DNA from 3 places in the Enterobacter sp. 6722112 genome. Region 2 is predicted to be linked to each of the others. Evidence: predicted binding sites of a transcription regulator. Region 2 holds the regulator's gene; each other region holds the start of a gene.

Region 1 (10,635 bases), 1.5 Mb from region 2:
ACCGACGCCAGGCTCACCAATCAGCACCGGGTTGTTTTTGGTACGACGTTGCAGTACCTGGATAGTCCGACGAATTTCTTCGTCACGGCCGATCACCGGGTCAAGTTTGCCCTGCTCGGCACGTTCGGTCAGGTCGACCGTAAATTTCTTCAAAGCCTGACGTTGGTCTTCGGCTCCCTGGTCGTTCACGCTTTCACCTCCGCGCATTTTCTCAATCGCCTGGGTCACATTAGCGGTGGTTGCACCGGCGGATTTCAGCAGGTCGGTTAAGGTACCGCGTGATTCAAGCGCCGCCAGAACAAACAGCTCTGACGAAATAAAGTTGTCCCCACGTTTTTGCGCCAGCTTGTCGCAAAGGTTCAGCACGCGCACCAGATCCTGCGACGGCTGCACGTCGCCGCCGGTACCTTCTACCTGCGGTAAACGGCTCAGCGCCTGATCGATGGCGGTGCGTAACTGGCCGGCATTAATGCCAGCGGACGTTAATAAAGGACGTACCGATCCCCCTTCCTGATTCAGCAAGGCGCTCATTAAATGAAGAGGTTCGATAAATTGGTTGTCGTGCCCCAGTGCAAGGGACTGGGCATCGGCGAGAGCAAGCTGGAATTTATTAGTAAGACGATCCAGACGCATAACTCCTCCCATAACAGGTCAAATTTGCTACTGGAGATTAAATGAGGTCATCCCTCAATTATTCAAGGTTAATAACCTGAATTATGTGAAAAGAAAACGGCGCGTACCGGATCGTCTTGATTCTTTAGGTTATATCAGCCAAATGAAACTTGCCATACGACCTGTCGTCTTGTCGCGGCGATAGGAGAAAAAATCACCCTTTTCGGTGAAGGTACAGCGATCTCCGCCGAAGATTTGGGTCACGCCGACGTTATTCAGGCGCTGGCGGGCAAGCTGATAAATATCGGCCAGATATTTATCTCCGGAAGCCACAAACGCTTCGACCGCTTGCGGATCTTTTTCCATAAAGGCATCCCGCACTTCGGGCCCTACCTCAAACGCCTGCGGGCCAATCGCCGGGCCAAGCCAGGCGATGAGATTTGCAGAATCGTCATGGAAGCAGGCAACGGTCTCTTCCAGCACGCCTTCGCACAGGCCTCGCCATCCGGCGTGGGCAGCAGCCACTTCAGTCCCTGCCTGATTGCAGAACAACACCGGCAGGCAATCAGCAGTCATCACCGCGCAAACCGTTCCCGGCGTATTGCTGTACGAAGCATCGGCGCGCTTAGACGCATAGGGCTCCCCCGTCAGCTTCAGCACCGCTTTACCATGCACCTGCTCAAGCCAGACCGGTTTTGAAGGAAGGTTTCCCGCAGCAAAGAGGCGTTTACGGTTCTCTTCAACGTGCTCCAGGTTATCACCACAGTGCGCACCGAGGTTCAGTGACTCCCACGCGCCCTGGCTCACGCCACCGATACGGGTTGAACTACAGGCGGCCACGCCTTCAGGCAGTGGCCATTCCGGGACAATCAGTTTGGTCATAACCAGTCCACGTGATCCTTATGTTCTTCGAAATCTGCGCGCATCGCGTCGATAAGTTCCACCATATCCTGTGGGATCGGCGCATGCCATTCCATCTGAATTCCGGTGATTGGGTGGTAAAGACGTAGCATCGTCGCATGCAGCGCCTGGCGATCGAATTTACGCAGCACGGAGATGAATTCATCCGATGCGCCCTTTGGTGGACGCGGACGACCGCCGTAAACAGGGTCCCCCACCAGCGGATGGGTAATATGCGCCATGTGCACGCGGATCTGGTGAGTACGCCCGGTTTCCAGACGCAGACGCAGGCGCGTATGAATACGGAAATGTTCCATGATGCGGTAGTGGGTTACCGCCGGTTTGCCCATCGGGTGTACGGACATATGCGTACGCTTGGTTGGGTGACGGCTGATAGGCTCTTCCACCGTGCCGCCAGAGGTCATATGACCAATCGCCACCGCTTCATACTCACGGGTGATTTCGCGCAGTTGCAACGATTCCACCAGGCGAGTCTGGGCGGGAACCGTCTTCGCCACCACCATCAGACCCGTGGTGTCTTTATCCAGACGGTGAACGATACCGGCACGCGGTACATCGGCAATCGGCGGATAATAATGAAGGAGAGCGTTAAGTACCGTACCGTCAGGATTGCCCGCGCCCGGGTGAACAACAAAGTCGCGCGGCTTGTTGATGACCAGAATGTCGTCATCTTCGTAGACGATATCCAGCGGGATATCCTGCGGCTCGAAGCGGACTTCCTCTTCGATTTCAGCATTGATGGCGACAGCTTCCCCACCAAACACTTTCTCTTTTGGTTTGTCCCAGATCTTGCCGTTTACCAGCACGCGCTGGTCAAGGATCCATTCTTTTATGCGTGAACGCGAATAATCAGGGAACAATTCGGCCAAAGCCTGATCTAAGCGTTGACCGAGCTGATTTTCGGAGACTGTTGCGGTGAGTTCTACTCGTTGTGCCATAAACTGCTTCTTCGTTTAACGTTGGGTTTTACGGCTTTGCCGTTTAATATAGTGTGCTATTGTAGCTGGTCTTAATCGGGAGCAGGAACTGAGTTTCTCCCGGACAAACATTTGAGGAAAGTCAAAACGTCATGACGCGCATGAAATATCTGGTGGCAGCGGCCACGTTGAGCCTGGCTTTGGTGGGCTGCTCCGGTTCGAATGAACAGGTCCCTGACAATCCGCCGAATGAAATCTATGCGACTGCACAACAAAAGTTGCAGGACGGTAACTGGAAACAGGCGATAACGCAACTGGAAGCGTTGGATAATCGCTATCCGTTTGGCCCGTATTCGCAGCAGGTACAGTTAGATCTTATCTACGCCTACTACAAAAATGCCGATCTGCCGCTGGCTCAGGCAACCATCGATCGTTTCATGCGTCTGAACCCTACCCATCCTAACATCGATTACGTGATGTACATGCGCGGCCTGACTAACATGGCGCTGGATGATAGTGCATTGCAGGGCTTCTTCGGGGTGGATCGTTCCGACCGTGACCCGCAACATGCGCGTGATGCTTTCAATGACTTCTCCAAACTGGTGCGTAGCTACCCGAACAGCCAGTACATTACCGATGCCACTAAGCGTCTGGTATTCCTGAAAGATCGTCTGGCGAAATATGAGTACTCCGTTGCGGAATACTACACCCGCCGTGGCGCATGGGTTGCCGTGGTTAACCGTGTAGAAGGCATGCTGCGTGATTATCCGGATACCCAGGCCACGCGTGATGGCCTGAAGCTGATGGAAAATGCGTATCGCCAGATGCAGATGACGGCTCAGGCTGACAAAGTGGCGAAAATCATCGCCGCGAACAGCAGCAACACCTGATACCGCTACAACGCATAACGGCAGCCCGCGGGCTGCCGTTTTTTTATTCTTTCACACTTACGCTGAAGCGGTTTAGCTTCAACACATCCATTCAACTATGACCGCAATTGTTGGCTTCGACAAGGTAAATCTCACCTCTTCCTGCCCTGCCTCACAAAAAAGATTCCCTGACAAAAACCGACAAAATAACGTGATCTAAATCACACATTTTGACATTAGGTCGGGTATGCTGGAATCACCAAGACGGAAAGACAAGAGGTAAAATTTATGACAATGAACATTACCAGTAAACAAATGGAAATTACTCCGGCAATCCGCCAGCACGTCGCAGACCGTCTCGCCAAACTGGATAAATGGCAAACACATTTGATTAATCCACATATCATCCTGTCCAAGGAGCCGCAGGGTTTCATCGCTGATGCAACTATCAATACTCCAAACGGCCATCTGGTCGCCAGCGCAAAACACGAGGATATGTACACCGCAATTAACGATTTGATCAACAAGCTGGAACGGCAGCTCAATAAAGTGCAACACAAAGGTGAAGCACGTCGCGCCGCAACCTCGGTGAAAGACGCCAGCTTCGCGGAAGAAGTTGAAGAAGAGTAATCCTCTAAAATTGAGTGTACCGACAACGCGCCTTCGGGCGCGTTTTTTATTGACAGGATCAAAACAGTGCAGGTACTTTAACCTATCAATTTCAGGATGACCTTATGAAACAGACGCCGTTTTTCTTCGCATTCTTTTTTACCTTCCCCTGACCGGGAGGCGTTTCGTCGTGTGATAAAGAATGCGAAGACGAACAACAAGGCCTCCCACACCGGGAGGCCTTTTTTATTGATAACGATAAAATGAGACAGACAACACTATGACACCGGAAAACCCGCTCCTGGATTTACGCGTAAAAATCAGTGCACTCGACGAAAAATTACTGGCCCTGCTGGCAGAACGCCGCGCGCTCGCCGTTGAAGTGGGCAAAGCCAAGCTCGAGTCCCATCGGCCGGTGCGCGATATCGATCGCGAACGTGATTTACTGGAACGGTTGATTCAACTCGGCAAAGCGCATCATCTGGATGCGCACTACATCACCCGCCTGTTCCAGCTCATCATCGAAGACTCCGTTCTGACGCAACAAGCCCTGCTCCAGCAGCATCTGAACAAAACCAACCCGCACTCTGCTCGTATCGCTTTCCTCGGCCCGAAAGGGTCCTATTCTCACCTGGCAGCTCGCCAGTACGCAGCCCGCCATTTCGAAGAGTTTATTGAGAGCGGCTGCGCGAAATTTGCAGACATTTTCAACCAGGTCGAAACCGGCCAGGCAGATTACGCCGTAGTGCCTATTGAGAACACCAGTTCCGGTGCCATCAACGATGTTTACGATCTGCTCCAGCACACCAGCCTGTCGTTAGTCGGCGAGTTGACTATCCCTATCGATCACTGCGTGCTGGTCTCTGGCTCAACCGATCTGAGTCAGATCGAAACGGTGTACAGCCACCCGCAGCCGTTCCAGCAGTGCAGCCAGTTCCTGAACCGTTATCCGCACTGGAAAATTGAATACACCGAAAGCACCTCGGCGGCGATGGAAAAAGTGGCGCAGGCAAACTCTTCTGCCGTCGCGGCTCTCGGTAGCGAAGCGGGCGGCGCGCTGTATGGCTTACAGGTGCTGGAACGCAATCTGGCCAACCAGACGCAGAATATCACCCGTTTCGTGGTTCTGGCCCGCAAGGCCATCAACGTGTCGGACCAGGTCCCGGCGAAAACCACCCTGCTGATGGCGACCGGCCAGCAGGCGGGTGCGCTGGTTGAAGCGCTGCTGGTGCTGCGTAATCACAACCTGATCATGACGAAGCTGGAATCCCGCCCAATACATGGCAACCCGTGGGAAGAAATGTTTTATCTCGACGTTCAGGCCAACCTGGAGTCTGCGTCCATGCAGAAAGCCCTGCGCGAACTGGGCGAGATCACACGCTCCATGAAAGTGCTGGGCTGCTATCCGAGCGAAAACGTGGTCCCGGTCGATCCGGCTTAACGTTCGATAAAGCGGCTTTTCTTCATCCCTGCCACATTTACAGGCAGGGTGAAGATGGCACCGGAAAGCGGATATTTCCGCAGCTCCTCCGCCTCCATATTTTCCCGCGTGGTGGTGATAAACAGCGTTTTCATATCGTCGCCGCCAAAGCAGACCATTGTCGGGCAGCGTACCGGCAGCCGGTACTCTTCCAGCTGTTCGCCTTGCGGTGAAAACCGTGCGATACGCCAGCCGTCAAACAGTGCGCTCCAGTAGCAGCCTTCCTCGTCCATTGCCGCTCCGTCGGGCATACCTTCTCCCTCGCTAAACCGGCGAAACTCTTCGCGCTTACCGGGTTCCCCCTGCTCATCAAGCGGCGTACGGTAGATCACACCGTTCGGCGTATCAGAAGTAAACATCCATCGTTTGTCAGGACTAAACGCTAAACCGTTATGCCCGTGAATATCGCACTGGATCACTTTCGGCGTCAGGTCGTTGTCGATACGCATCAGCATGGCGCCGTTATAATCTCCCGGCCCCCAGAAGGTGCCCGCATAAAACCGTCCCTGATGATCGGTACCGCCATCGTTAAAGCGTGCAAGCTGCGGGTTGGATGGGTTATCGCAAACTTTACGCTGTAGCAGGCCGTGCTTATCGGTCAGCCAGATGGCGTTTCGCATCGCGACGATAAATCCGCCGCGTTCACGCAGGGCAAAACACCCAACTTCTTCATGGAATGAGAGCACCGAGTGTTCCGCGGTGGGCAGATGGTACCGATGGATCTCCCCTTCCAGGATATCCGCCCAGTAGAGCGCCTTCTCTTCTGCACTCCACGTCGGGCATTCGGGCAGATGCCCGGTATAGTTCAACAGCAGCTGCGGTTCAGCCATGACAGTTCCCCAAAATGAAAAAAGCCAGCAATGCTGGCTTTCAGTATATACATCATCGCATTACTGGCGACTGTCATTTGCCTGGCGCAACAGCGTGCGGCTTTCACTCTGGAATCGCGTGGCGTAATCACCGAACCAGTGCTCCACTTTACGGAAACTGTCGATAAAGGCTTGTTTATCGCCGTGTTCCAGCAAGGTGATCGCTTCGCCAAAACGCTGATAATAGCGCTTGATCAGCGCCAGATTATTTTCAGACGACATGATGATGTCGGCGTAAAGCTGCGGATCCTGGGCAAACAGTCGCCCGACCATCGCCAGCTCCAGACGATAGATTGGCGAGGAAAGCGCCAGCAATTGTTCAAGCTGAACGTTCTCTTCCGCCAGGTGCAGCCCATAGGCGAAGGTTGCAAAGTGGCGCAGCGCCTGAATAAACGCCATGTTCTGGTCATGCTCTACCGCGCTAATGCGGTGCAAACGTGCTCCCCAGACCTGGATCTGTTCCAGGAACCACTGGTAGGCTTCCGGCTGCCGTCCGTCACAGTAAACCACTACCTGCTTCGCCAGGCTTCCGCTGTCCGGGCCAAACATCGGGTGTAACCCAAGCACGGGGCCAGTGTGCGCCGCCAGCATTGCCTGTAGCGGACCATTTTTAACGGAGGCCAGGTCCACCAGTATGCAATCTTCCGGCAGCGGAGGAAGTTTCGCGATTATTTGCTCCGTCACATGGATCGGCACGCTGACGATAACCATTCCGGCGTCTTTCATCAGCTCCGGCGCGTGCGACCAGTCCTCTTTCTCCAGAATACGCACCTGATAGCCAGAAAGCGTCAGCATTTTCTCAAACAGACGCCCCATCTGCCCGCCACCACCGACGATAACCACCGGGCGCAGCGACGGACAGAGGGTTTTGAAGCCCTTGTCGTTTTCGCTGGAATAAGACTCGCGCATCACGCGACGCAGGACGTCCTCAATCAAATCAGGTGATACGCCCAGGGCCTGCGCCTCTTTACGGCGGGAGGCGAGCATAGAGGCCTCACGCTCCGGAACGTAAATCGGCAGTCCGTATTTACTTTTAACCTCGCCGACCTCAGCAACCAGTGCCATGCGGCGCGCCAGAAGATCCAGCAACGCCTTATCCACTTCATCAATTTGATCGCGTAATGCGGTCAATTCAGCAACCATAACTACCCTCTTATGCCAGACGCGTCGCCAGCTGGCCGTTCAAATCTTTGTGGATCTCACGCAGCAGCGCATCGGTGGTTTCCCAGCTAATGCAGGCATCGGTGACCGAGACGCCGGGCTTCATCGCGCTACGCGGCTGTTCCGATGACTGATTGCCTTCATGAATATTACTTTCAATCATCAGGCCGATAATTGAACGGTTGCCATCTTTAATCTGAGCAATCACAGATTCTGCAACCGCAGGCTGGCGACGGTAATCTTTATTCGAATTACCATGACTGCAATCTACCATCAGCGCCGGACGCAGTCCCGCCTGTTCCATCTCTTTTTCACACTGCGCGACATCCGCCGGGCTGTAGTTTGGCGCTTTACCACCGCGAAGGATCACATGCCCGTCCGGGTTGCCCTGCGTTTGCAGCAGGCATACCTGGCCCGCCTGGTTGATCCCGACAAAACGATGGGGCATGGCGGCGGCGCGCATGGCGTTAATCGCCGTCGCCAGGCTGCCGTCGGTACCGTTTTTAAAACCAACCGGCATAGACAGGCCAGACGCCATCTCGCGGTGGGTTTGTGACTCGGTGGTGCGCGCCCCAATCGCAGACCAGCTGAAGAGATCGCCCAGGTACTGCGGGCTGTTCGGATCCAGCGCTTCGGTAGCCAGCGGCAGCCCCATGCTCACCAGTTCCACCAGCAGGCGACGCGCAATTTTCAGTCCTGCTTCCACATCAAACGAGCCATCCATGTGCGGATCGTTGATCAACCCTTTCCAGCCAACGGTCGTACGTGGCTTCTCAAAATAGACGCGCATCACCAGATAGAGGCTATCGCTGACCTCCTCCGCTAATGCTTTAAATCGACGAGCGTACTCAATGGCGGTTTCAGGATCGTGAATAGAGCAAGGACCACATACCACCAGCAGGCGCGGATCGCGGCCAGCGATAATGTCAGAAATGGTCTGGCGCGAGTGCTCAATCTGAGCTTCCTGCGCGACGCTCAGCGGGAATTCCGCCTTCAGTTGATCCGGGGTGATTAACACCTGTTCGTCAGTGATATGTACGTTGTTCAGCGCGTCTTTTTGCATGATTGCGATCCTGTCAAACTCGTTTGCGATAGTGGTTTTCCTCGAAGAGGTGACACAACGATATCACATTAAGTAAAGATTTCAATCCAAAATACGTACACATTACTTTACATCAACCCTTTAATTGCAAAAATCATGGCCTAAATTCGTAAAGTTAAAATTACACACGCACGCCTGTAAGTCAGGCTATGCTCACAAAAAGGAGAATAGCCATGCGTTCAATTATTTTTATGTTGTTGTCGCTGATTTTGTCGGGTTGCCAGATCAATCCTTATACTTTTCAGCCTGACTGGACCAGCCCGGACTGGTTCACGGCCGGTAAAGAAGACGCTATGAATGGTGTTCCGGTTAAAGATAACCAGGCTCTGGCCGATAGTTTTAATGACCCTCAGGTTGATCGAGCGGAATATCTTCGTGGCTACGCTGACGGACAGAAAAAAATATGCGAAGAGGGCTTTATTCACGCCTGGGGATTAGCGGGCAAATCATTTCCTGCCAGCTGCGATGCAACTGAAAATGCAGTAAAACTGCATGAATCCTGGCAACAAGGATTGGATGAAAGTATGCGTTCCAGCAGGCTTAATTGAGCCTGCCTTAATTCCTCTGAATATAGCTCACTGTAAGATTTAGCTTAGGTCAAAACAGGGATATTTCTGACATAATGACGGCTTTGATAAACAATGGTATTCTGCCGACAATTCTTAAGGACATCTATTTCCGGGGCGGTTTGGCGGATTCTGATGAGAAATGCAATCTTGATCGCTTTGCTCCGACTCCCCCTGGCGCTAATACTGTTCATTTTAGTAGCCCCTGCAACGGCAGGCTCGTACACGGAAACGGATAAATCAGTACGTTCGATTGTTTCTGGCATTGTGAGCTACACCCGATGGCCAGCACTGTCCGGCCAGCCTAAGCTCTGTATTTATGCCTCTTCCCATTACAGACAGGCGCTCAGCAGTGAAGATGAACACAACCCGTTGCCCTATAGTCCTGTCATTGTGCATAGCGATCGGGAAGCACTCGCAGCAAGGTGTGATGCCCTCTATTTCGGGAGCGAGTCGCCGGCAAAACAACAGGAAATAATAAATCAATATCAGGGCCAGGCGTTGCTATTAATGTCAGAACAAAATCCTGAATGCGTTATTGGCAGCGCATTTTGTCTGATAATAGAGCACAACCTCGTCAGGTTTTCCGTAAATCTGGATGCGCTGGCGCGCAGTGGCGTAAGAGTCAATCCGGATGTATTAATGCTCGCACGGAATAAGAAGCATGAATAAGGAAGTCGCACCAACACCGCGTCCGACGTTTAAAAGAACGTTGCGACGAATCAGCATGATAAGCGTCATTATAACGATGACGTTTATATGGTTGCTGCTGTGTTTCGCTTCCGTGGTGACATTAAAGCAATACGCGCAAAAAAACCTCGAACTTACCGGCGCCACCATGAGCCACAGCCTTGAAGCCTCTCTGGTGTTCAACGATGCCGTGGCGGCAAATGAAACGCTGGCGACCCTCGGCAAGCAGGGACAGTTTGCCGTGGCGGAAGTGCTTAACGCACATCATAAACGGTTTGCCTGGTGGTCATGGAACCCGGCGGATAATACCGACACGCTGGGCGCGCTGGTCAACCGGTGGTTGTTCCCTGTTCCTGTCGCACAGCCCATCATACATAACGGCAATGTGATTGGCGAAATTCGTCTGACCGCGCGAGACAGCCTGATTAGCCACTTTATCTGGCTCTCATTTGCGGTCCTCACCGGCTGCATTCTTTTTGCCTCTGCCGTCGCATTGACCATCACCCGCTCGCTACATCATGGCATGGTTGTTGAAATGCAAAACATCACTGATGTTGTGCATGACGTTCGCACTAACCGCAACTTCTCTCGCCGGGTAACGGAAGGCCGCATTGAAGAGTTCCACCAGTTTGGTGAAGACTTCAACAGCCTGCTGGATGAAATGGAAGAGTGGCAGCTCAAGCTACAGGCGAAAAACGCTCAACTGTTGCGTACCGCCATGCACGATCCGCTCACGGGGCTTGCAAACCGCGCCGCGTTTCGCAACAACATTGCGGCATTAATGAACGACGCTTCAGCAAAAACCAATTCTGCCCTGCTCTTCCTGGACGGTGATAACT
Region 2 (10,635 bases):
ACCAGGAAGGTCTGCTCGATGTACTTAACCATGCCGGTTTCAACCTGCTGTGGCGCGACAACGACGGCGGGTGTAAAGGCGCCTGCGACCGCGTGCCGCACACGGACATGACCCAGTGGAAACTGGATCAGTTCTGTAAGGACAAATCCTGTATCGACGACGTCAACCTCTACCGTCTGGACAACGTACTGGATGGAATAAAGCAGGATACGGTACTGGTGATCCACCTGATGGGCAGCCACGGTCCGGCCTACTACAACCGTTATCCGGACAGCTTTCGCAAGTTCACCCCAACCTGCGATACCAATGAAATTCAGGATTGCGATCATCAGTCGCTGATCAATACCTATGACAACTCGATTTTGTATACCGACAGCGTGGTCAGCCGAACCATCGACGCGCTAAAAGCCCGGCAGGCCAACATGAACACGGCGCTCATTTACCTCTCCGATCACGGTGAATCGCTGGGCGAAAGCGGAATTTACCTGCACGGTACGCCGTATATGCTGGCCCCGGAGCAGCAAACGCATATTCCGTTTATGTTCTGGCTCTCCCCGGATTATGCGAAAAACTTCGGCGTAAACACGGATTGCCTGCGTGACCATGCCGCAAAAGAGGCGGTTTCACAGGACAATTTATTCGCCACCGTTCTGGGCATGATGGACGTGAAATCAGCGGTTTATCAACCGCAGCTGGATATTCTGTCGCAATGTCGTCGCTAAGCGGGCTTGCATTAGACCGAACGGTCTATTAGAGTAAGGGCATGAGCAGACACACTGAACACGATACACGAGAACATTTGCTGGCTACCGGCGAGCGCCTTTGCATGCATCGCGGGTTTACCGGTATGGGGCTGAGCGAATTGTTAAAAACCGCTGAAGTACCTAAGGGATCGTTTTATCACTATTTTCGATCCAAAGAGGCGTTTGGCGTTGCCATGCTGGAGCGGCACTACGCCAGCTACCATCAGCGCCTGGCAACCCACTTCGCCAGCGGTGAAGGTGACTACCGGGATCGTGTTCTGAACTACTATCAGGAAACGCTGACGCAGTTCTGTCAGCAGGGCATCATCAGCGGCTGCCTGACGGTAAAACTGTCTGCCGAAGTGTGCGATCTCTCCGAAGATATGCGCACCGCAATGGATAAAGGGGCCAGCGGCGTTATTGCCCTGCTGGCTCAGGCGCTGGAGAGCGGGCGCAATGAAAAAACGCTCTCCTTCTCCGGCGATCCGCTCACGCAGGCACAGGTGCTCTATTCCCTCTGGTTAGGCGCCAACCTGCAAGCAAAAATGTCTCGCAGCGCCGTGCCGCTCGAAAGCGCGCTGGCGCATGTGAAAAACTGTATTACCGCGCCTGGCGTGTAGCCGGCGTTTTTATTTACCCTTTTACTAGTCGACTGGTCTACTCAGGAGCCGTTATGTCCGCTGAAAAGCTGTTTACCCCACTGAAAGTGGGTGCCGTTACTGCCCCAAACCGCGTGTTTATGGCCCCACTTACCCGTCTGCGCAGCATCGAGCCGGGCGATATCCCAACGCCATTGATGGGTGAGTATTACCGCCAGCGCGCCAGCGCGGGCCTGATTATCTCCGAAGCCACGCAGATTTCTGCCCAGGCAAAAGGCTACGCCGGTGCACCGGGTCTGCACAGCCCGGAACAGATCGCCGCGTGGAAAAAAATCACCGCAGGCGTGCATGCTGAAGATGGCCGTATTGCGGTTCAGCTGTGGCACACCGGTCGTATCTCACACAGCAGCATCCAGCCTGGCGGTCTGGCGCCGGTTTCTGCCTCTGCCCTGAACGCCAATACCCGCACTTCCCTGCGCGATGAAAACGGTAATGCGATCCGCGTCGACACCACCACGCCACGCGCGCTGGAGCTGGACGAGATCCCGGGTATCGTGAATGATTTCCGTCAGGCCGTCGCCAACGCCCGTGAAGCGGGCTTCGACCTGGTTGAGCTGCACTCTGCGCACGGTTACCTGCTGCATCAGTTCCTGTCCCCGTCTTCCAACCAGCGTACCGACCAGTACGGCGGCAGCGTTGAAAACCGCGCGCGTCTGGTGCTTGAAGTGGTGGATGCTGTTTGTAATGAGTGGAGCGCAGACCGCATTGGTATTCGTGTCTCCCCGATCGGTACTTTCCAGAACGTCGACAACGGTCCGAACGAAGAAGCAGACGCGCTGTATCTGATTGAAGAGCTGGCGAAACGCGGTATCGCCTATCTGCACATGTCCGAGCCGGACTGGGCAGGTGGCAAGCCTTACAGTGAAGCCTTCCGTCAGAAAGTGCGCGAGCGCTTCCACGGCGTGATTATCGGGGCGGGTGCGTATACGGCAGAGAAAGCCGAGGATTTGATCGGTAAAGGCCTGATCGACGCAGTGGCCTTTGGCCGTGACTACATTGCTAACCCGGATCTGGTTGCCCGTTTGCAGAAGAAAGCCGAACTGAACCCGCAGCGCCCTGAAAGTTTCTATGGCGGCGGCGCGGAAGGTTATACCGACTACCCTTCACTGTAATCCCGCTTTGTACATTGATAGCGGCGACCTTTCGCCGCTATACTAAAACATCGTTTCTGTTCAAAAAGATAATCCATTCCACTGGTTAATGAGGAAATTATGCGCCTACTTCACACCATGCTGCGCGTTGGCGACCTGCAACGTTCCATCGATTTCTACACTAACGTTCTGGGCATGAAGCTGCTGCGCACCAGCGAAAATCAGGAATATAAATACTCTCTGGCGTTTGTCGGTTACGGCCCGGAATCTGATGAAGCGGTCATCGAGCTGACCTACAACTGGGGCGTGGACAGCTACGAGCTGGGTACAGCTTACGGCCACATCGCGCTGGAAGTGGATAACGCCGCCGAAGCCTGCGAACGTATCCGCAGCAATGGCGGTAACGTCACCCGTGAAGCCGGTCCGGTTAAAGGCGGTACCACCGTCATTGCGTTTGTGGAAGATCCGGACGGTTATAAAATCGAACTGATTGAAGCCAAAGACGCTGGTCGCGGTCTGGGCAATTGATCCCGCAGGGCGCACTATGCGCCCGTTGTTTTGCTGCATCCCCTCTCAAAATTTGCCATAATGCGCACTGCTTTTTCCCCCTTGTAAGAGACCCTGATGTCCGATAACGCTCAATTTACCGGTCTGTGCGACCGTTTTCGTGGTTTTTATCCCGTTGTCATTGATGTTGAAACAGCCGGATTTAACGCTAAAACCGATGCGCTGCTTGAGATTGCCGCCATCACTCTGAAGATGGATGAACAGGGCTGGCTTGTACCGGACACCACGCTGCATTTCCACGTTGAACCCTTTGAAGGGGCAAACTTACAGCCAGAGGCGCTGGCCTTTAACGGTATCGATCCGACAAACCCGCTGCGCGGGGCGGTAAGCGAATACGAGGCGCTGCACGCCATTTTCAAAATGGTGCGCAAAGGCATGAAAGAGAATGACTGTAGCCGCGCCATCATGGTGGCCCACAATGCCACCTTTGATCACAGCTTCACTATGGCTGCCGCCGAGCGTGCCTCGCTCAAGCGTAATCCATTCCATCCGTTTGTGACCTTCGACACCGCCGCGCTGAGCGGCCTGGCGCTGGGGCAAACCGTGCTCTCTAAAGCCTGCATCACGGCGGGTATTGCGTTTGACGGCACCCAGGCGCATTCCGCGTTATACGACACCGAGCGTACGGCGGAGCTGTTCTGTGAGATCGTCAACCGCTGGAAACGTCTCGGCGGCTGGCCGCTGCCGATGGGCGACGAGGCCGATCTTCAATCGTAGGTTGGGTAATCAATAGCCCCACAGGCAAAAAAAAGCGACCAACATAATGTGGTCGCTTTTTTCATATCCGCAGAAAACTTACTCTGCGTCCGGCTCTTCGGTTTTATACTTCGCCGCAGTCTCTTTGATCAGCTGTTGCAGTTCGCCGCGCTGATACATTTCAATCAGGATGTCGCATCCGCCGACCAGTTCACCATCAACCCACAGCTGTGGGAAGGTCGGCCAGTTGGCGTATTTTGGCAGTTCAGCGCGAATGTCCGGGTTTTGCAGGATATCAACGTAAGCAAAACGCTCACCACAGGCGGACAGCGCCTGAACCGCTTGCGCGGAGAAGCCGCAGCTTGGCAGCTTCGGAGAACCTTTCATGTACAGGAGAATCGGGTTTTCAGCGATCTGGCGCTGAATTTTTTCAATAGTGGTGCTCATGTCTTGCTTCCTTTAACTTCTGTTACGGCATCAGTCTGACATTGTAGCGGGTCAGGCCGACATCGGAAAATAACATTTTTGTCACGTCTAATTATATTATCGCTTATCGCATAAAGTTGCATTGCTAATGTCGTTTATCCCCAGACGAGGTGCGGTTTTGCTTAAGGAGCGAACAGGAGTGCGTCAGAATGGTGAATTTTTTTGCACTTGCTAACGAAACATAATTTTTGAATGAAAAATGCTATTAACTTCTTCTGAATTTATGGATTAGAATCGACAGGTTTTGTAAATCTCACGCGGGTATGCATTGTGGCCTGCATTTATCAGGGGACTGCCCAGTGGCGCGGATAACTAAAATCTCGATGACGCTCTGTGCTTTACTGTTTACCACACTCTCATTTACGCCAGCGGCGAACGCCTCTGAACAGGCGCGGCATTCTGCTGTACAAAAATCGCATCTGGCAAAAACCACAGAACGTAAGAAAAAAACCACCAGTAAAACAGTAAAGAAGAAAACCACCGCTCAGACCAAAAAGACCGCCTCCAGTAAACCCAAAACTCTCCGTTCCGGCACGCACAAAACCACCCGCACGACCGCCAGCCTGGTGAATGAAAAATGCACCGTGCGCAAAGGCCATAAAACGAAATGCGCAAAAGTGACGAAGCTGGCTGACGTGCATAAAGCGCGTATGCAGAAAGCGCAAAAAACGGCGATGAACAAACTGATGGGGCAAATAGGTAAACCGTATCGCTGGGGTGGCACCTCTCCGCGCACCGGTTTTGACTGTAGTGGGCTGGTTTATTATGCCTATAAAGATCTGGTGAAGTTTCGCATTCCACGCACCGCCAATGAGATGTACCATCTGCGCGACGCCGCGCCTGTAAACCGTGGCGAACTGCAAAATGGCGACCTGGTGTTCTTCCGCACCCAGGGACGCGGTACGGCCGATCACGTTGGGGTGTATGTGGGTAACGGTAAATTTATCCAGTCACCGCGCAGCGGTCAGGACATTCAGATCACCTCCCTCAGCGAAGATTATTGGGTGCGCCACTACGTGGGTGCGCGCCGCGTGATGACGCCAAAAACCATTCGCTAAACCCTGCCCTGCCGCCTCCATGGCAGGGTAAGTTCCTCTTTTGCATAACCTTTCAATTTGCTATCCTGTCCTTGTTGTCTGTAGGGTTATTGGCAACATATAAAACTATAAGGAGAGAAGCAATGTCGTTCGAATTACCTGCACTACCGTATGCAAAAGACGCCCTGGCCCCGCACATTTCCGCGGAAACCCTGGAGTACCATTACGGCAAGCATCACCAGACCTATGTCACCAACCTGAACAATCTGATCAAGGGCACCGATTTTGAAGGCAAAACGCTGGAAGAGATCGTGCGCAGTTCAGACGGCGGCGTATTTAACAACGCCGCACAGGTGTGGAACCACACCTTCTACTGGCACTGCCTGGCCCCCAATGCAGGCGGAGAACCTACCGGTGAGCTGGCGGCAGCCATTAACGCCGCGTTCGGCAGTTTCGCGGATTTTAAAGCGAAGTTTACTGACGCAGCCGTTAAAAACTTTGGCTCCGGCTGGACCTGGCTGGTAAAAGAGGCTGATGGCAAACTGGCTATCGTTTCCACTTCTAATGCGGGTACCCCTCTGACCACCAGCGCCACGCCGCTGATGACCGTGGACGTATGGGAACACGCCTATTACATTGATTACCGTAATGCGCGCCCGAACTACCTGGAACACTTCTGGGCACTGGTTAACTGGGAATTTGTTGCGAAGAACTTCGCCGCGTAAGAGACACGCAGAAGGGGCAGCCCTTCTGCGTTTTTGTTTATTCCGCCGTACACACCGCTTCAGGCTGTTTACGACCAGACATCATCACCAGCAGCAGGCCGAGTGCAGCAATGATCGCCCCCATCACCGGCACAAAGCTGTAACCCAAACCACCTGAGATCACCGCCCCGCCCGCTGCGGCACCCAGCGCATTGCCCAGGTTAAACGCACCGATATTCACCGACGAAGAGAGCCCCGGCGCTTCGTGCGCAACGCGCATTACGCGCATCTGCAACGGTGGCACCACGGCAAAGGTTGCGGCGCCCCACACCACCATGGCAATCGCGGCACCCACTTCGTTACGCGCCAGCCACGGAATCGCCACCATGATGACAATCAGCAGCGTTAAAAAACCTTTCAGTGTTCCACTGACGGAGCGGTCGGCAAATTTCCCGCCGAGATAGTTGCCAATCGAGAACCCGACACCAATCAGCACCAGCATCGCGGTAACAAAGAGTGGCGTTGCGTGGGTAATGTCGTGCAGCACCGGGGAGATATAGGTGTAGAGCGTAAACATCGCCCCGGCCCCCAGTACCGTGGTAAGCAGCGCGGACAACACCTGAGGACGCATCAGCACCGCCAGCTCTTTACGTACTTCCGGACGTTCTCCCGCACTTCCTTTCGGCAGTGAGAAGAACAGCGCAACCATCGCGACCACGCCCAGTCCGGCGGTTGCGAGGAAAGACATACGCCAGCCGATGGCTTCTCCCAGCCAGGTGGCAGCGGGAACGCCGCCGATATTAGCGATGGTGAGGCCCATGAACATAGTGGCTACCGCGCTGGCCTGCTTATGTTTTGGCACCACGCTGGCGGCAACAACCGAGCCCAGTCCGAAGAAGGCGCCATGGTTGAGGCTGGTCAGAATGCGCGAAAGCATCAGAGTGGTGTAATCGGGCGAAATTGCGGAAAGCACATTTCCGAGAGTGAAAATCGCCATCAGGAAAATCAGCGCATTGCGGCGAGCGCGGTGGGAAAGCAGCAGCGTCATCAGCGGCGCGCCCACCATCACGCCAATCGCGTAGGCGCTAATTAACATACCGGCCGCAGGAATTGAGACGTCCACACCCCGGGCGATAACAGGCAATAACCCCATAGGGGAGAATTCAGTGGTGCCAATCCCAAAGGCGCCAATCGCCAGGGCCAGCAGGGGAAAATTGATTTTCATGAAGAGACTCCGGATACCGTGCCATAACCCGGCACAGAACTAAGAAGTCAAAAGCATGACATCAATCACAAAAAATGAGAAGTTAACATTTTGGCAAAAGATTTTTGCCGGAGAGGTAACAATAGCGGCAAGAGAGGGAGAAGGTTCTCCCCCCTCCTGAATCAGTGCAGCGCAGCGGTTAAACCACCCGCAACAATCAGGGCAAGAACAACAATGGTGGTAAACAGCGAAAACTTCAGATCGGTACTCATCAATTTTTCTCCTTTTATTCACCCTACGAAAAGTGAGCTTGCTCATTTTTACACAGTTCAGGTCAAAAATCTTCCAGGATTTAAGCGGATATCCACTTTACCTCTTCCCCTTTTCATCAAGATAGGACAAAATTCCACGCTAAATTTATTAGCGTACCGGCCACTGACCCCCTCCTGACGTCCTGTGTCGTTTTCCCGGCGTGTCGCAACTCATGTTTGCGTGATAAGGGTGAGAGAAGGCAAACGTTTACCTTCAATTTTTTCAGGAGCTTAGGATATGGTCTGGAGTGACATTTAATGGCAACAATTAAAGACGTAGCAAAACGCGCAAACGTTTCCACTACAACCGTATCACATGTTATTAACAAAACGCGTTTCGTCGCTGAAGAGACGCGTAATGCCGTCTGGGCGGCAATCAAAGAACTGCACTACTCGCCAAGTGCCGTCGCCCGCAGCCTGAAGGTTAATCACACCAAATCGATTGGCCTGCTGGCCACCAGCAGTGAAGCGGCCTACTTTGCTGAAATCATCGAAGCCGTTGAAAAAAACTGCTTCCAGAAAGGCTATACCCTGATTCTGGGCAACGCGTGGAACAACATTGAAAAACAGCGCGCTTACCTGTCAATGATGGCGCAAAAGCGCGTCGACGGCCTGCTGGTTATGTGTTCTGAATACCCTGAGTCGGTCCTTTCCATGCTGGAAGAGTATCGCCACATTCCGATGGTGGTCATGGACTGGGGCGAAGCGCGCGCAGACTTCACCGACTCTGTTATTGATAACGCCTTTGAAGGCGGCTACATGGCGGGGCGTTATCTGGTAGAACGCGGTCATCGTGAAATTGGCGTGATCCCGGGACCGCTGGAGCGTAACACCGGGGCTGGCCGTCTGGCCGGTTTCATGAAAGCGATGGAAGAGGCGCTGATCACCGTGCCGGAAAACTGGATTGTTCAGGGCGACTTCGAGCCGGAGTCGGGCTATCGCGCCATGCAGCAGATCGTTTCCCAGCCGCATCGCCCTACCGCGGTGTTCTGCGGCGGCGACATCATGGCGATGGGCGCGCTCTGCGCGGCGGATGAACTCGGCCTGCGCGTCCCGCAGGATATCTCGGTGATCGGCTATGACAACGTGCGCAACGCCCGCTTCTTTACCCCGGCGCTGACCACCATTCACCAGCCGAAAGATTCGCTGGGTGAAACGGCCTTCAACATGCTGCTGGACAGGATCGTCAACAAGCGTGAACAGTCCCAGTCCATTGAAGTTCACCCGCGCCTGATTGAACGCCGTTCCGTTGCGGACGGTCCGTTCCGCGACTACCGTCGTTAATCTCATTACGGGGCCAGCTATGCTGGTTCCCGCAACCACTCCCGGTTCAGCGTTTCGCTGTCGCCCAGATAATCCAGCAGCCAGGCCATGGCGGGCGAGACGTCGTTTTGCTGCCACGTCAGACAGCACGCGGCATCCGGGAAGGGGTTTTCCAGCGTCAAGGCCACCCACTCTCCCGCGTCGATGCGCGGGCGCGCAAAATGCACCGGCACCATGCCAACGCACAGCCCCGCGCTCAGACAGGTGGCTGACGACTCCCAGTCCGGTGCGACCACGCGGCGCTGATTATCCAGCAGCCAGGTAATGCGCTTGGGCAGCGAGCGGGAGGTATCTTCCAGCACCAGCGAGGGCCAGTTGCGTAAGGTGTCATCGCTCAGCGGACCTTCCAGCGCCGCCAGCGGGTGATCGCGCGCGACCACGCAGGTCCAGCTCAGCATGCCCATGTCGCGAAACGCGTAGCGCCCCCCAACCGGGATCGCCTGGGTTGCACCAATCGCCATCTCCGCCCTGCCGTCCGCCAGCGCATCCCAGACGCCGTTGAACACTTCCTGCGAAACACGCAGTTCGACGTCGGAAAAATGACGATAGAAATCGACGATCATCTGCCGGGTCCGCTCCGGCTTAACGATGTTATCCACCGCGATAGCGAGATGCCCGCGCCAGCCGTTGGCGATCTGCTGGCACTGCTCACGGGTGATCTGCATTTTTTTGATAACAGACCGCCCTTCCTTCAAAAACCACGCTCCGGCAGGCGTGAGCTCCACGTCGCGATGGCGCCGCTCGAACAGCGGGACCGCCAGCCACGCTTCCAGCTGGCGCACCGTATAGCTGATAGCCGAGGGAACGCGATGCAGCTCCTGGGCGGCACCGGTAAAGCTGCCGTTACGCGCCACGGCATCAACCACTTCAAGGGAATAATCTGACCACATCTTTAGCCTGCAAATTTTTTGAACGCACCCGCCAAATATTAGCGTTTCACAAGCCGCTTTGCACTCCCTACACTCTGCGCCAACGTACACCTGCCTCCTCAGGAGAAAAAAGTGCAACCCAGGAAAGGATTTTTAGTCTGGCTCGGCGGCTTAAGCGTGCTGGGCTTTTTGGCGACCGATATGTATCTGCCCGCGTTCGCCGCGATGCAGGAAGATTTGCAAACCCCTGCCGCCGCCATCAGCGCCAGTTTAAGTTTGTTCCTCGCCGGCTTTGCTTTTGCGCAATTGCTGTGGGGGCCGCTCTCGGATCGTTTTGGCCGTAAGCCCGTCCTGTTGTTGGGGCTGGCGATTTTTGCCGTAGGCTGTCTGGGCATGCTGTGGGTCCGCGATGCCGCCTGGTTGCTGGCGCTGCGCTTTATTCAGGCGGTCGGTGTCTGCGCCGCAGCGGTGACCTGGCAGGCGCTGGTGACCGATTACTACCCCGCCTCGCGCACTAACCGCATATTCGCCACTATAATGCCGCTGGTCGGCCTGTCGCCGGCGCTTGCCCCGTTACTGGGCAGCTGGATCCTCGCGCATTTCGACTGGCAGGCTATTTTCGCCACGCTCTTTGCTATTACGCTGGTCCTGATGCTGCCTGCTTTCGGGCTTAAACCTGCGCATAAAAAAGAGACGCATCCGGACGCAAAGCCCATCACCTTTACCTCTTTACTGCGGTCGAAAGCCTATCGCGGTAACGTGCTGATTTATGCTGCCTGCTCTGCCAGCTTCTTTGCCTGGCTAACCGGTTCGCCGTTCATTCTGCATGACATGGGCTACAGCCCGGCGGCTATCGGCCTGAGTTATGTACCACAGACCATCGCCTTCCTGGTGGGTGGCTATGGCTGTCGCGCCGCGCTGCAAAAATGGGAAGGCCAACAGATG
Region 3 (10,635 bases), 230 kb from region 2:
TCGTTGGCGCGGTCATCGCCTGAGCGGGAATATGACGTGAGGATGTCAGGGCCAGTGAGACACCCGTTCCTTCGGCACGTCCACGCTCCATCACTTTTTTGAGTTCACTGGAAAAATCAATATCGCGCGCCTGATACCCGGGGGTATCCGCGTTGGCGATATTGGCGGCTAAAATCTCCTGCCGCTGGGCGCGTAAATTGAGCGCTTCCTGCTGAAAACGTAACGCGGCGTCGAGTTTATCGAGCATGTCTCCTCCGCTGATGAGAAAATTTCAGTTCACAGCTTAAATCTCACCCCGTCTCCCCTATCGACGGAATAAGCGCAAAATGCGTCGCTATTTGTTGCGTTGATGGAAAACCACTGCGGGTAGAATTTGCTAAATTCTGGACATGGTGGAACGTGCGATGCGGACTTTTAAACGTGGCCTGGCGGCGACCCTACTGCTTTTAAGCCCTCTGGTGCAGGCTGAGGGGTTAGAGGACCAGCTCAATGCATTCTTTGCGCAGAAGCTGGCCGGTTTCAGCGATGACGTACGCGTGACCGTGCGCACCCCGCCTAACCTTTACCCTTCCTGCGAAGCCCCGTCATTTAGCGTGACCGGCAGCACCCGCTTATGGGGCAACGTGAACGTGCTGGCGCGTTGCGCCAATGAAAAACGCTACTTACAGGTTGCGGTTCAGGCGACGGGCAATTATGTTGTCGCCGCCGTTCCCATTCCCCGGGGCAGCCTGCTGCAACCTGACAGCGTAACGCTGAAGCGAGGCCGTCTGGATCAGCTTCCACCGCGGACGATGCTGGATATCAACCAGGCTCAGGAGGCGGTCAGCCTGCGCGATGTCGCTCCTGGACAGGCGATACAGCTATCCATGCTGCGCCAGGCGTGGCGGGTGAAAGCGGGACAACAGGTGATGGTGGTCGCCAATGGCGAAGGCTTTAGTATCAACAGTGAAGGAAAAGCGCTGAATAATGCCGCAGTGGCACAAAATGCCCGGGTCAGAATGTCCTCAGGCCAGGTGGTCAGCGGCACGGTCGGTCCTGATGGGAATATTCTGATTAACCTGTAATCTTTTTAAAGATTTCGCGGCGACTGCCGATAAATATTCAACAAATGATGATGTCAGGCGCAAACGCCGCGAACCCTCGATGAGGACAACACTATGAGCATTGATCGTACATCAGCCCTGAAGCCGGTTAGCACTGTACAACCTCGCGAAACGAATGAGGCTGCCCCGCAAAAAACGCGTCTGGAAAAAACGTCGACGGCTAACAGCACCAGCGTCACGCTGAGCGATGCGCAGTCGAAGCTGATGCAGCCAGGCAGCAGCGATATCAATATGGAACGTGTTGAAGCGCTGAAAACGGCTATCCGTAACGGCGAACTGAAAATGGATACCAGCAAAATCGCTGATGCGCTGATTCAGGACGCACAGAGTTTCCTCCAGAGTAACTAACCGTATGAGTCGACTGTCAGAAATACTGGATCAGATGACGGTGGTCCTGAACGACCTGAAAACGGTGATGGATGCAGAACAGCACCACCTCTCTTCTGGTCAAATCAACGGCAGCGCGTTGCAACGCATAACTGAAGATAAAAGCTCGCTGCTGGCGACCCTGGATTATCTGGAAAAACAGCGACGCGCTGAGCAAGACGCGAAACGCAGCGCCAATGATGAGATCAACGAACGCTGGCAGACCATTACAGAAAAAACCCAGCATCTTCGCGATCTCAACCAGCATAACGGCTGGCTGCTGGAAGGACAGATTATCCGTAATCAGCAGGCGCTTGAAGTGTTAAAGCCCTATAAAGAGCCGGGGCTGTACGGTGCGGATGGTCAGACGGCCACGGCACGTATCACGGGTGGGAAAAAGATTTCGATTTGACGCAGTAGCGGCACGTCATGAAGCGGGGAGCACCTTCTGGTGAACTCCCCTTTTGGCGTTTATACCGTGCGGCGGGTGAACTCTTTCACTTTGAAGCCAAGCACTGCCAGCGTGGCAAAGTACGCCACCACACCGACCACCACCACGGCCATCAGACGCATCAGGCGGTAAGGCATGGTGCCCTGCGCCCACTCAGGCATGACATACAACATGCCAACCAGCGCGGCCGCCATCACCACTACCGCAATCGCCAGACGCAGCAGGAAGCTTGCCCAGCCCGGCTGCGGTGTGAAGATATCCTGCTTGCGCAGCTGCCAGTACAGCAGCCCGGCGTTCAGACAGGCCGCCAGACCAATCGACAATGACAGCCCCGCGTGTTTCAGCGGTCCAATAAACGCCAGGTTCATCAGCTGCGTCATGATCAGCGTCACAATGGCAATCTTAACCGGCGTTTTGATGTCCTGACGTGAATAGAAACCGGGCGCAAGCACCTTCACGACAATCAGCCCCATCAGCCCCACCGAGTAGGCTACGAGCGCACGCTGGGTCATGGCGGCATCAAAGGCGGTGAATTTTCCATACTGGAACAATGAAACCGTCAGCGGTTTTGCCAGGATCCCCAGCGCCACCGCGCTTGGCAGCGCCAGCAGAAAACAGAGACGCAGACCCCAGTCCATCAGGCGGCAGTATTCATCGTGGTTGCCGCTGGCGAAACTTTTCGACAGCGACGGCAGCAGAATAGTCCCCAGCGCCACGCCCAGCACCCCGGATGGAAACTCCATCAGACGATCGGCGTAGTACATCCAGGACACCGAGCCCGACACCAGGAAAGAGGCGAAGATGGTATTGATGATCAGCGAGATTTGGCTAACGGACACACCGAGTATCGCCGGTCCCATCTGTTTGATAACGCGCATTGCGCCCGCATCTTTGAAATTAATGCGTGGCAGAACCAGCATGCCGATTTTTTTCAGGTGCGGAAGCTGGTAAGCAAGCTGTAACACGCCGCCGACGGTCACGGCCCAGGCCAGCGCCAGCACCGGTGGGTTAAAATGCGGCGCGGCGAACAGCGCAAAGCCAATCATGCTGACGTTGAGGAACGTGGGGGCAAAGGCCGGAACGGAGAAGCGGTTCCAGGTATTCAGGATGGCACCCACCAGCGACGCCAGCGAAATCAGCAGAATATAGGGGAAGGTTATACGCAGCAGTTGGGTGGTCAGGGCAAATTTATCCGCTGTGTCAGCAAAACCCGGCGCCGTCACCATGATCACCCAGGGCGCTGCCAGCATCCCCAGGACGGTCACGATCGCCAGCGCCAGCGTCAGTAATCCGGAAACGTAGGCCACAAAGACGCGGGTGGCATCTTCGCCCTGTTTGCTTTTATATTCTGCGAGGATCGGAACAAATGCCTGTGAAAAGGCCCCTTCGGCAAAAATACGGCGCAGCAGGTTTGGCAGCTTAAAAGCGACGAAAAAGGCGTCAGTCGCCATCCCGGCGCCAAAAACCCTTGCCACAATGGCATCGCGCGCAAAGCCAAGCACGCGGGAAAACATGGTCATCGAGCTGACGGCCGCCAGCGATTTTAATAAGTTCATTAACGTGAAGTTCCACAACCCTACGGATTTCCAGGACGGATAAGCGTTAGCGCCACCCGGCAAAGCCAACAAGCGGCGCTTAGTCTAACCGGATTTCAACGAATTACTATCGGCAGATGTTACAACGCGTTATTCCGACATGGCTTCGCGCCAGAGTCGTTCCACAATGCGCTGCGCCAGAATAGCCTGCTCCCCGGACGTTTCAGGAACCGTCTGATTCTGCACGCAGGTGATGAAGTGACGCGCGCAGCCCACGAAGCCACGCTGCTCCAGGGTGCTTTGCCAGCCGGGAACCGGTAACGCGACCACGCCATTGCCCTTCTCTTCCCGCCACTCTCGCATATCGGTGACGTCATACAGCGCGCCATCCGTAACGGCCTGCACGGACTCGCGCTGGCTGCCCGCCCGACGATGCATGCTGGTCGTCACCTGCAAATGCTCAACGGCAAAATGATGTTCGGCGTAAACCATCTCACCCTGCTCGTTAGTCAGCAGCGTGCCGCTTTGCAGCTGGGCTTTTCCGTTACTCAGCCAAAGGGCCGTATCCACGACGTGGAGATAATCATCCAGCAGCGTGAAGCGCAGGTCGTTCGGCCCCACGCTGTCGGTACGGTGCTTATCCATACGCAGAGAGGCGAACGAGCCGGACTGCGCTTTAAGCTGCTGATAGAGCGGTGCAAAACGGCGGTTGAAGCCGACCATCAGCGTCAACTTTTTACGCGCGGCCAGCTCAATCAGTCGTTCAGCATCCTGTACATTTTCCGCCAGGGGTTTATCCACGCAGACGTGAACGCCTGCGTTAAGCAACTCGCTCACCACCTGATAGTGCGTCGCGGTTGAGGTATGCACAAATACCGCATCACATTCACGGGCTAAATCCTGTAGCGAACCGGCATAAGGGATGCGCCAGGTTTTGCAGATGCGCTCAGCTTTCTCGCGGGTGGGCGACCACGCCCCTTGCAGCGTCCAGTCGGACGCGGCGCCTAAAACGGGCAGCCAGGCTTTTTGCGCGATCCCTCCCAGCCCCACAACACCAATGCGTAATGTTGTCACGATTAATCTCCCAGATGTGCGAGTAACGCATCCAGACGCTGCTTCAGCCCGGCAACCTCGTCCTCCAGGGCTGCCACGCGCGCGGTCAGGCTGTCGTTTGATGCTGGCGTGTCGGATTCTACGGCCAGCGCAGAGGGCTCAACGTCGCCGCTAAACAGGTGCATGTAGCGGCTTTCACGCTTGCCCGGCTCGCGTGGCAGACGCACCACGTAAGGACCGTCCTCGCGTGAGGCTAATCGCTCCAGCGTCTGTTCAACGTCCTGCATATCCTGAAACTCATGCATGCGGGAGGCGCGTGTGCGCAGTTCACCCGGCGTCTGCGCCCCGCGCAGCAGCAGCGTGGTGATCACTGCCACTTCTGCGGCGCTGAGTTTTAAATCGCCAAATTCGGAATTACAAAAGCGCTGTTCATATTTAGTGACGCGATTACCGAAGCCGCTGACGGTGCGCAGGTAGTGGCGCTTCACCAGCTCATCAAGGATAACCTGCACCTCGTGCTCGCCAAGGTTCATCACCGGCTCACGGTTCGTCTTCTGGTTGCAGGCCATCGTGACGGCATTCACGGACAGAGGATACTGTTCCGGCGTGGTGACCTGCTTTTCCAGAAGGCAGCCGACCACGCGCGCTTCGGTGCCATTTAACTGATATTTCATTTTTTCTCCTTAACGACCCGCGGTCCACTCCTGCGTGGTGAGCGCGGTGAGCACATGGTCCCGCCACTCGCCGTCAATCAGCAGATAATCTTTGGCATAGCCCTCTTTCTCAAACCCCAGGCGGGCCAGCAGATCGCCGCTGCGCTTATTGTGCGGCATGTAGTTGGCCATAATGCGATGGATATGTTGCGTGCGCTGCATGTAGCGAATCGCCGCCGTCAGCGCCTCAAACATGAGCCCCTGCCCCTGCCATTTCTGACCGATGGAATACCCGAGGTAACAGGCGTGAAACGACCCGCGTACCACGTTTGAAAAATTGGCAATGCCAACGATCTCTTTCTCTTCCGGATCGAGAAGCGCGAAATAAAACGCACTTCCCTGTTTATGAAATTCCGCAATCATACTGAGGCGCGCCTGCCAGCCAGAGGGGTAGCAGTGGCTCTCGTCCCGAACGGGTTCCCAGGGTTTTAAAAACTGGCGATTCTCGGCGTAATAATCCGCCAGACGCCAGGCATCACGCTCATGCACCAGACGAACGACCAGCCTGTCCGTCGTCAGACGCACTTTTGGCACATTACTGCGATAGCCAAACATCGTTACCACTCCTTCCCGTCGCTTCTGCTCTGCCTGTTAGCTTTACTATACCTGCGCCTGTGCCTTCTGTGAAAACAGTGACATACCATTTTGATCGCTTTTCACATTTTTCGATGAGAACTCTCTATCAAAGCACCTTTTTGATAAAAAAATATTGTCGCCAGCGGGTATGGGAAAAAGCCCGGCGACACCGCAGAATGTTAGCGTGCTCATCTTTTATTTTCCCTGGAGGGAAAATGTCCCGCGTATCACAGGCCAGGAGCCTGGGTAAATATTTCCTGCTCGTCGATAACATGCTGGTCGTGCTCGGCTTATTTGTCGTTTTTCCGCTTATATCGATTCGTTTTGTCGATCAAATGGGCTGGGCGGCATTGATGGTCGGGATCGCGCTGGGTCTACGCCAGTTTGTACAACAGGGTCTGGGCGTGTTTGGCGGCGCAATAGCCGACCGCTTCGGCGCGAAACCGATGATCGTCACCGGCATGCTGTTACGTGCGGCGGGATTCGCCACCATGGCAATCGCTCATGAACCCTGGCTGCTGTGGTTCTCCTGTTTCCTTTCCGGGATTGGCGGCACCCTTTTCGACCCACCGCGTACCGCGCTGGTGGTTAAGCTTATCCGTCCGCAACACCGGGGGCGCTTCTTCTCGATTTTGATGATGCAGGACAGCGCTGGCGCGGTGGTTGGCGCCCTGCTGGGAAGCTGGCTGCTGCAATACGATTTCCGCCTGGTTTGCGCCACCGGCGCGGTGTTGTTTATTCTCTGCGCGCTGTTTAACGGTCTGTTTCTGCCCGCGTGGAAGCTGTCGACGGTGAAGGCGCCTGTGCGGGAAGGGCTTGACCGCGTGCTGAGCGATAAACGCTTCGTCACCTATGTGTTAACCCTGACCGGCTACTACATGCTCGCCGTGCAGGTCATGCTGATGCTGCCCATTATGGTTAACGATATTGCCGGCACGCCGGCAGCGGTGAAATGGATGTATGCCATTGAGGCCTGCCTCTCTCTGACGCTGCTCTATCCGATTGCCCGCTGGAGCGAGCGCCGTTTCCGGCTTGAGCACCGTCTGATGGCCGGGCTGTTGCTGATGACGCTGAGCATGATGCCCATCGGCCTGGTGAGTTCGCTTCAGCAACTGTTTATGCTCATCTGCACCTTCTATATTGGCTCAATCATTGCCGAGCCAGCCCGTGAAACGCTGAGCGCGTCACTTGCCGACGCCCGGGCCCGCGGCAGCTACATGGGCTTCAGCCGTCTCGGGCTGGCGCTTGGCGGCGCACTGGGTTACACCGGTGGCGGCTGGCTGTTTGATGCCGGAAAAGCGCTCCATCAGCCGGAGCTGCCGTGGGTCATGCTCGGCATGGTCGGCTTTATTACGCTGATTGCCCTCTGGTGGCAGTTCAGTGATAAACGCAGCACCCGCGGGATGCTGGAGCCTGGCGCCTGACCCCTTTCATTATCAGTTTTTTCTGCTGGTTTCTGTTGGATCACCCTGACATACTGGCGTATCAGGACAGATGCGCCGATTTTATGTTGAGGAACGCCATGAAAAAGATCGTTATTGCCGCTGCGTTAATTGTCAGTGGTCTGCTGGTGGGATGTAACCAGCTTACGCAGTACACCGTCAGTGAGCAGGAAATTAATCAGGCGCTGGAAAAACATAATAACTTTTCAAAAGATATCGGCGTGCCCGGCCTTGCGGATGCGCATATCGTCCTGACGAATCTCGCCAGCCAGATTGGGCGCGAGGAGCCTAACAAAGTCACCCTTTCCGGCGATGCCAGCCTCGATATGACCTCGCTCTTCGGCAATCAGAAAGCGGATATCAAGCTGAAGCTCAAGGCGCTGCCGGTCTTTAATAAAGAGAAAGGGGCCATTTTCCTGCAAGAAATGGAAATCGTCGATGCAGTTGTGACGCCGGAAAAAATGAAACCGGTGCTGCAAACGCTGATGCCGTATCTCAACCAGTCGTTGCAGAACTACTTTAACCAACAGCCTGCCTATGTTCTGAGCGAAGACAAGAGCAAAGGCGAATCTCTGGCGAAAAAATATGCCAAAGGGATAGAGGTGAAGCCGGGTGAAATCATCATTCCTTTCACCGACTAAACACTCCGGGCGCTCAGGCGCCCGTTTTTTTTAACGGAATAGTGTGCAAACGAAAACGTTTCCGCTTATGATTTGTGTCCGGCAAAAACAGCCCTCTTATGACTGATCTCTTTCAAGCCGGAGCTTCCATGACTGTACAATCCCAGGTTCTCAAAATCCGCCGCCCAGACGACTGGCATATCCATCTTCGTGATGGCGACATGCTGAAAACCGTCGTGCCGTATACCAGCGAAATTTATGGCCGTGCGATTGTTATGCCTAACCTGGTTCCGCCAGTCACTACCGTCGAGGCCGCGATTGCCTATCGCCAGCGTATCCTTGACGCCGTTCCGGCCGGATACGATTTTACCCCATTGATGACCTGCTACCTGACGGACTCGCTGGATCCGAATGAAGTTGAGCGCGGGTTTAACGAAGGTGTATTCACCGCCGCGAAGCTCTACCCGGCGAATGCCACCACCAACTCCAGCCATGGGGTGACCAGTATTGATGCCATCATGCCTGTTCTGGAGCGTATGCAAAAACTGGGCATGCCGCTGCTGGTGCACGGGGAAGTGACCCACGCTGACATTGATATTTTCGATCGCGAAGCACGTTTTATCGAAACGGTCATGGAGCCGCTGCGCCAGCGTCTTCCAGGGCTGAAAGTGGTGTTTGAACACATTACGACTAAAGATGCCGCAGAGTACGTCCGCGACGGTAACGAGCTGATCGCTGCCACCATCACCCCTCAGCACCTTATGTTTAACCGTAACCACATGCTGGTGGGCGGCGTTCGCCCACATCTGTATTGTCTGCCGATCCTCAAGCGCAACATCCACCAGCAGGCGCTACGTGAGCTGGTCGCCAGCGGCTTCCCGCGCGCGTTCCTCGGCACGGATTCCGCCCCGCATGCCCGTCACCGTAAAGAGGCGAGCTGCGGCTGTGCAGGCTGCTTTAACGCCCCGACCGCCCTGGCAAGTTACGCAACCGTGTTTGAAGAGATGAATGCGTTAGCCCATTTCGAAGCCTTCTGCTCCCTTAACGGCCCGCGTTTCTACGGCCTGCCGGTTAATGACACGTTCATTGAGCTGGAGCGCAAAGAAAGCCAGGTTGAGGCGTCGATTGCGCTCACCGACGATACGCTGATCCCCTTCCTGGCCGGTGAAACCGTAAACTGGACGGTAAAAGGCTAAAAAAATCGCGCCCCCTGTTGTCAAAGCGACAATATAACTGTATAAATAAACAGTATATTACACAGGGGGCATTTATGCGTATCGAAGTCACCATTGCCAAATCCACCGTCCTGCCTGCTGGCGCACTCGACGCTCTGGCGGGTGAACTATCCCGACGTATTAACAGCACTTTTCCTGAAAACGATGGCGCCGTAACGGTACGTTATGCGACAGCAAACCATCTTTCCGTCATCGGCGGCGCGAAAGAAGACAAAGAACGCATCAGCGAAATTTTGCAGGAAACATGGGAAGGCGCCGACGACTGGTTCATCACTGATTAAAATTTGCTCCCTCATTGTGTTTTTTTGCCGGGTCGCCCCGGCTTTTTTTCGTTTCGTCTCCCGAAAGTTCAAAATATTTCAGCCTCTTCTTAGAAAATCGTGAACAAGATGGCGTTTTATTGTTCGAACAATCCTAAAAAGCAGAAAAATGTGTTGCTACCCGTTTATTTTTTCCTTCTGAACCCTTATTAATTGATATACTGAAATTGCTTTCAGAAAAACATGCATTGAACCTCAAAGTCGTTGTCTTCTAACACGCATTAAGGGGGTTATAATGGAAAAGAATAGTGAAGTCATCCAGACCCATCCGCTTGTTGGCTGGGATATCAGCACCGTAGACAGCTACGATGCGCTGATGCTGCGTTTGCACTACCAGACCTCAAATCAGCAAAACCGTGACGAAGCGGAAGTTGGACAGACGCTGTGGCTTACAACAGACGTCGCCCGTCAGTTTATCTCTATTTTAGAAGCAGGCATCGCAAAAATAGAATCTGGCGACTATCAGGAAAATGAGTATAAACGGCATTGACCTTATGCCCCTTTTCACTCAACAGGCACCCTCGCGGTGCCTTATTTATTTCGTTCTTGTATAAGCCCACTTAGTTAATTACTCTGCTAACAAAGCGTTAGTAAAGAGAAGCCTATGAAATACGATTTAATCATTATCGGAAGCGGCTCCGTAGGATCTGCCGCCGGTTATTACGCCACGCAGGCGGGTCTGAAAGTGCTGATGATTGACGCCCACCTTCCCCCCCACTCTGAAGGAAGCCATCACGGCGATACCCGTCTGATCCGTCACGCTTACGGTGAAGGTGAACGTTATGTACCGCTGGTGCTTCGGGCTCAGACGCTGTGGGATGAGCTGGCCTCACTCACCGAAGATCGCATTTTTGAGCGCACCGGGGTCGTTAACCTGGGGCCAGCCAGCTCCACGTTTCTGGCGACCGTCGAGGAGAGCGCGAAAGCCTACCGCCTGGACGTCGAGCGTCTGGATGCAAACGGCATCATGGCGCGCTGGCCGGAAATTTCTGTTCCTGAAGACTACATTGGATTGTTTGAAGCCAATTCCGGGGTACTGCACAGCGAAACGGCCATTAAGACCTGGATTGATCTCGCCGCCAAAGCGGGCTGCGCACAGTTGTTCAACTGTCCGGTCACGGGCATCACCCACTATGCAGAGGGTTCAACCGTCACCACCTCTGAAGGTGAATATACCGCCACGCGTCTGCTGGTGAGTGCGGGAACGTGGGTGACGAAACT

Evidence for each region. The regulator PurR, encoded in region 2, represses purine synthesis genes. The targets are predictions, from matches to a motif close to CANGCAAACGTTTGCNTG.
Region 1: raiA (ribosome-associated translation inhibitor RaiA) is a predicted target of PurR. The motif match lies at 3,493-3,510, and genes of this name have one in related genera.
Region 3: pyrC (dihydroorotase) is a predicted target of PurR. The motif match lies at 7,929-7,946, and genes of this name have one in related genera.

The regions. Positions count from the first base shown of each region.
Region 1 is NZ_JBZWGR010000007.1:3,170,615-3,181,249, forward strand. Features, by position in the region: gene clpB (ATP-dependent chaperone ClpB) at 1-633, opposite strand, end outside; gene yfiH (purine nucleoside phosphorylase YfiH) at 763-1,494, opposite strand; gene rluD (23S rRNA pseudouridine(1911/1915/1917) synthase RluD) at 1,491-2,471, opposite strand; gene bamD (outer membrane protein assembly factor BamD) at 2,603-3,340, shown strand; gene raiA (ribosome-associated translation inhibitor RaiA) at 3,608-3,949, shown strand; Phe leader region at 4,053-4,178, shown strand; gene pheL (pheA operon leader peptide PheL) at 4,054-4,101, shown strand; gene pheA (bifunctional chorismate mutase/prephenate dehydratase) at 4,209-5,369, shown strand; gene AC4OVU_RS16550 (SMP-30/gluconolactonase/LRE family protein) at 5,366-6,238, opposite strand; gene tyrA (bifunctional chorismate mutase/prephenate dehydrogenase) at 6,299-7,420, opposite strand; gene aroF (3-deoxy-7-phosphoheptulonate synthase AroF) at 7,431-8,501, opposite strand; gene AC4OVU_RS16565 (DUF2799 domain-containing protein) at 8,714-9,088, shown strand; gene yfiR (regulatory sequestration protein YfiR) at 9,242-9,778, shown strand; gene dgcN (diguanylate cyclase DgcN/YfiN) at 9,771-10,635, shown strand, end outside.
Region 2 is NZ_JBZWGR010000007.1:1,716,099-1,726,733, reverse strand. Features, by position in the region: gene eptA (phosphoethanolamine transferase EptA) at 1-722, shown strand, start outside; gene AC4OVU_RS09815 (TetR/AcrR family transcriptional regulator) at 764-1,363, shown strand; gene AC4OVU_RS09810 (alkene reductase) at 1,417-2,514, shown strand; gene gloA (lactoylglutathione lyase) at 2,614-3,021, shown strand; gene rnt (ribonuclease T) at 3,118-3,777, shown strand; gene grxD (monothiol glutaredoxin 4) at 3,856-4,203, opposite strand; gene AC4OVU_RS09790 (C40 family peptidase) at 4,542-5,300, shown strand; gene sodB (superoxide dismutase [Fe]) at 5,423-6,004, shown strand; gene AC4OVU_RS09780 (MFS transporter) at 6,042-7,208, opposite strand; gene cydH (cytochrome bd-I oxidase subunit CydH) at 7,370-7,459, opposite strand; gene purR (HTH-type transcriptional repressor PurR) at 7,757-8,782, shown strand; gene punR (DNA-binding transcriptional activator PunR) at 8,800-9,711, opposite strand; gene punC (purine nucleoside transporter PunC) at 9,823-10,635, shown strand, end outside.
Region 3 is NZ_JBZWGR010000007.1:1,488,003-1,498,637, reverse strand. Features, by position in the region: gene flgB (flagellar basal body rod protein FlgB) at 1-247, opposite strand, end outside; gene flgA (flagellar basal body P-ring formation chaperone FlgA) at 405-1,064, shown strand; gene flgM (flagellar biosynthesis anti-sigma factor FlgM) at 1,158-1,451, shown strand; gene flgN (flagella biosynthesis chaperone FlgN) at 1,456-1,881, shown strand; gene murJ (murein biosynthesis integral membrane protein MurJ) at 1,941-3,476, opposite strand; gene AC4OVU_RS08615 (Gfo/Idh/MocA family protein) at 3,606-4,529, opposite strand; gene AC4OVU_RS08610 (YceH family protein) at 4,532-5,182, opposite strand; gene rimJ (ribosomal protein S5-alanine N-acetyltransferase) at 5,192-5,776, opposite strand; gene mdtH (multidrug efflux MFS transporter MdtH) at 6,013-7,221, shown strand; gene AC4OVU_RS08595 (lipoprotein) at 7,320-7,880, shown strand; gene pyrC (dihydroorotase) at 8,009-9,055, shown strand; gene dinI (DNA damage-inducible protein I) at 9,130-9,375, shown strand; gene bssS (biofilm formation regulator BssS) at 9,650-9,904, shown strand; gene solA (N-methyl-L-tryptophan oxidase) at 10,019-10,635, shown strand, end outside.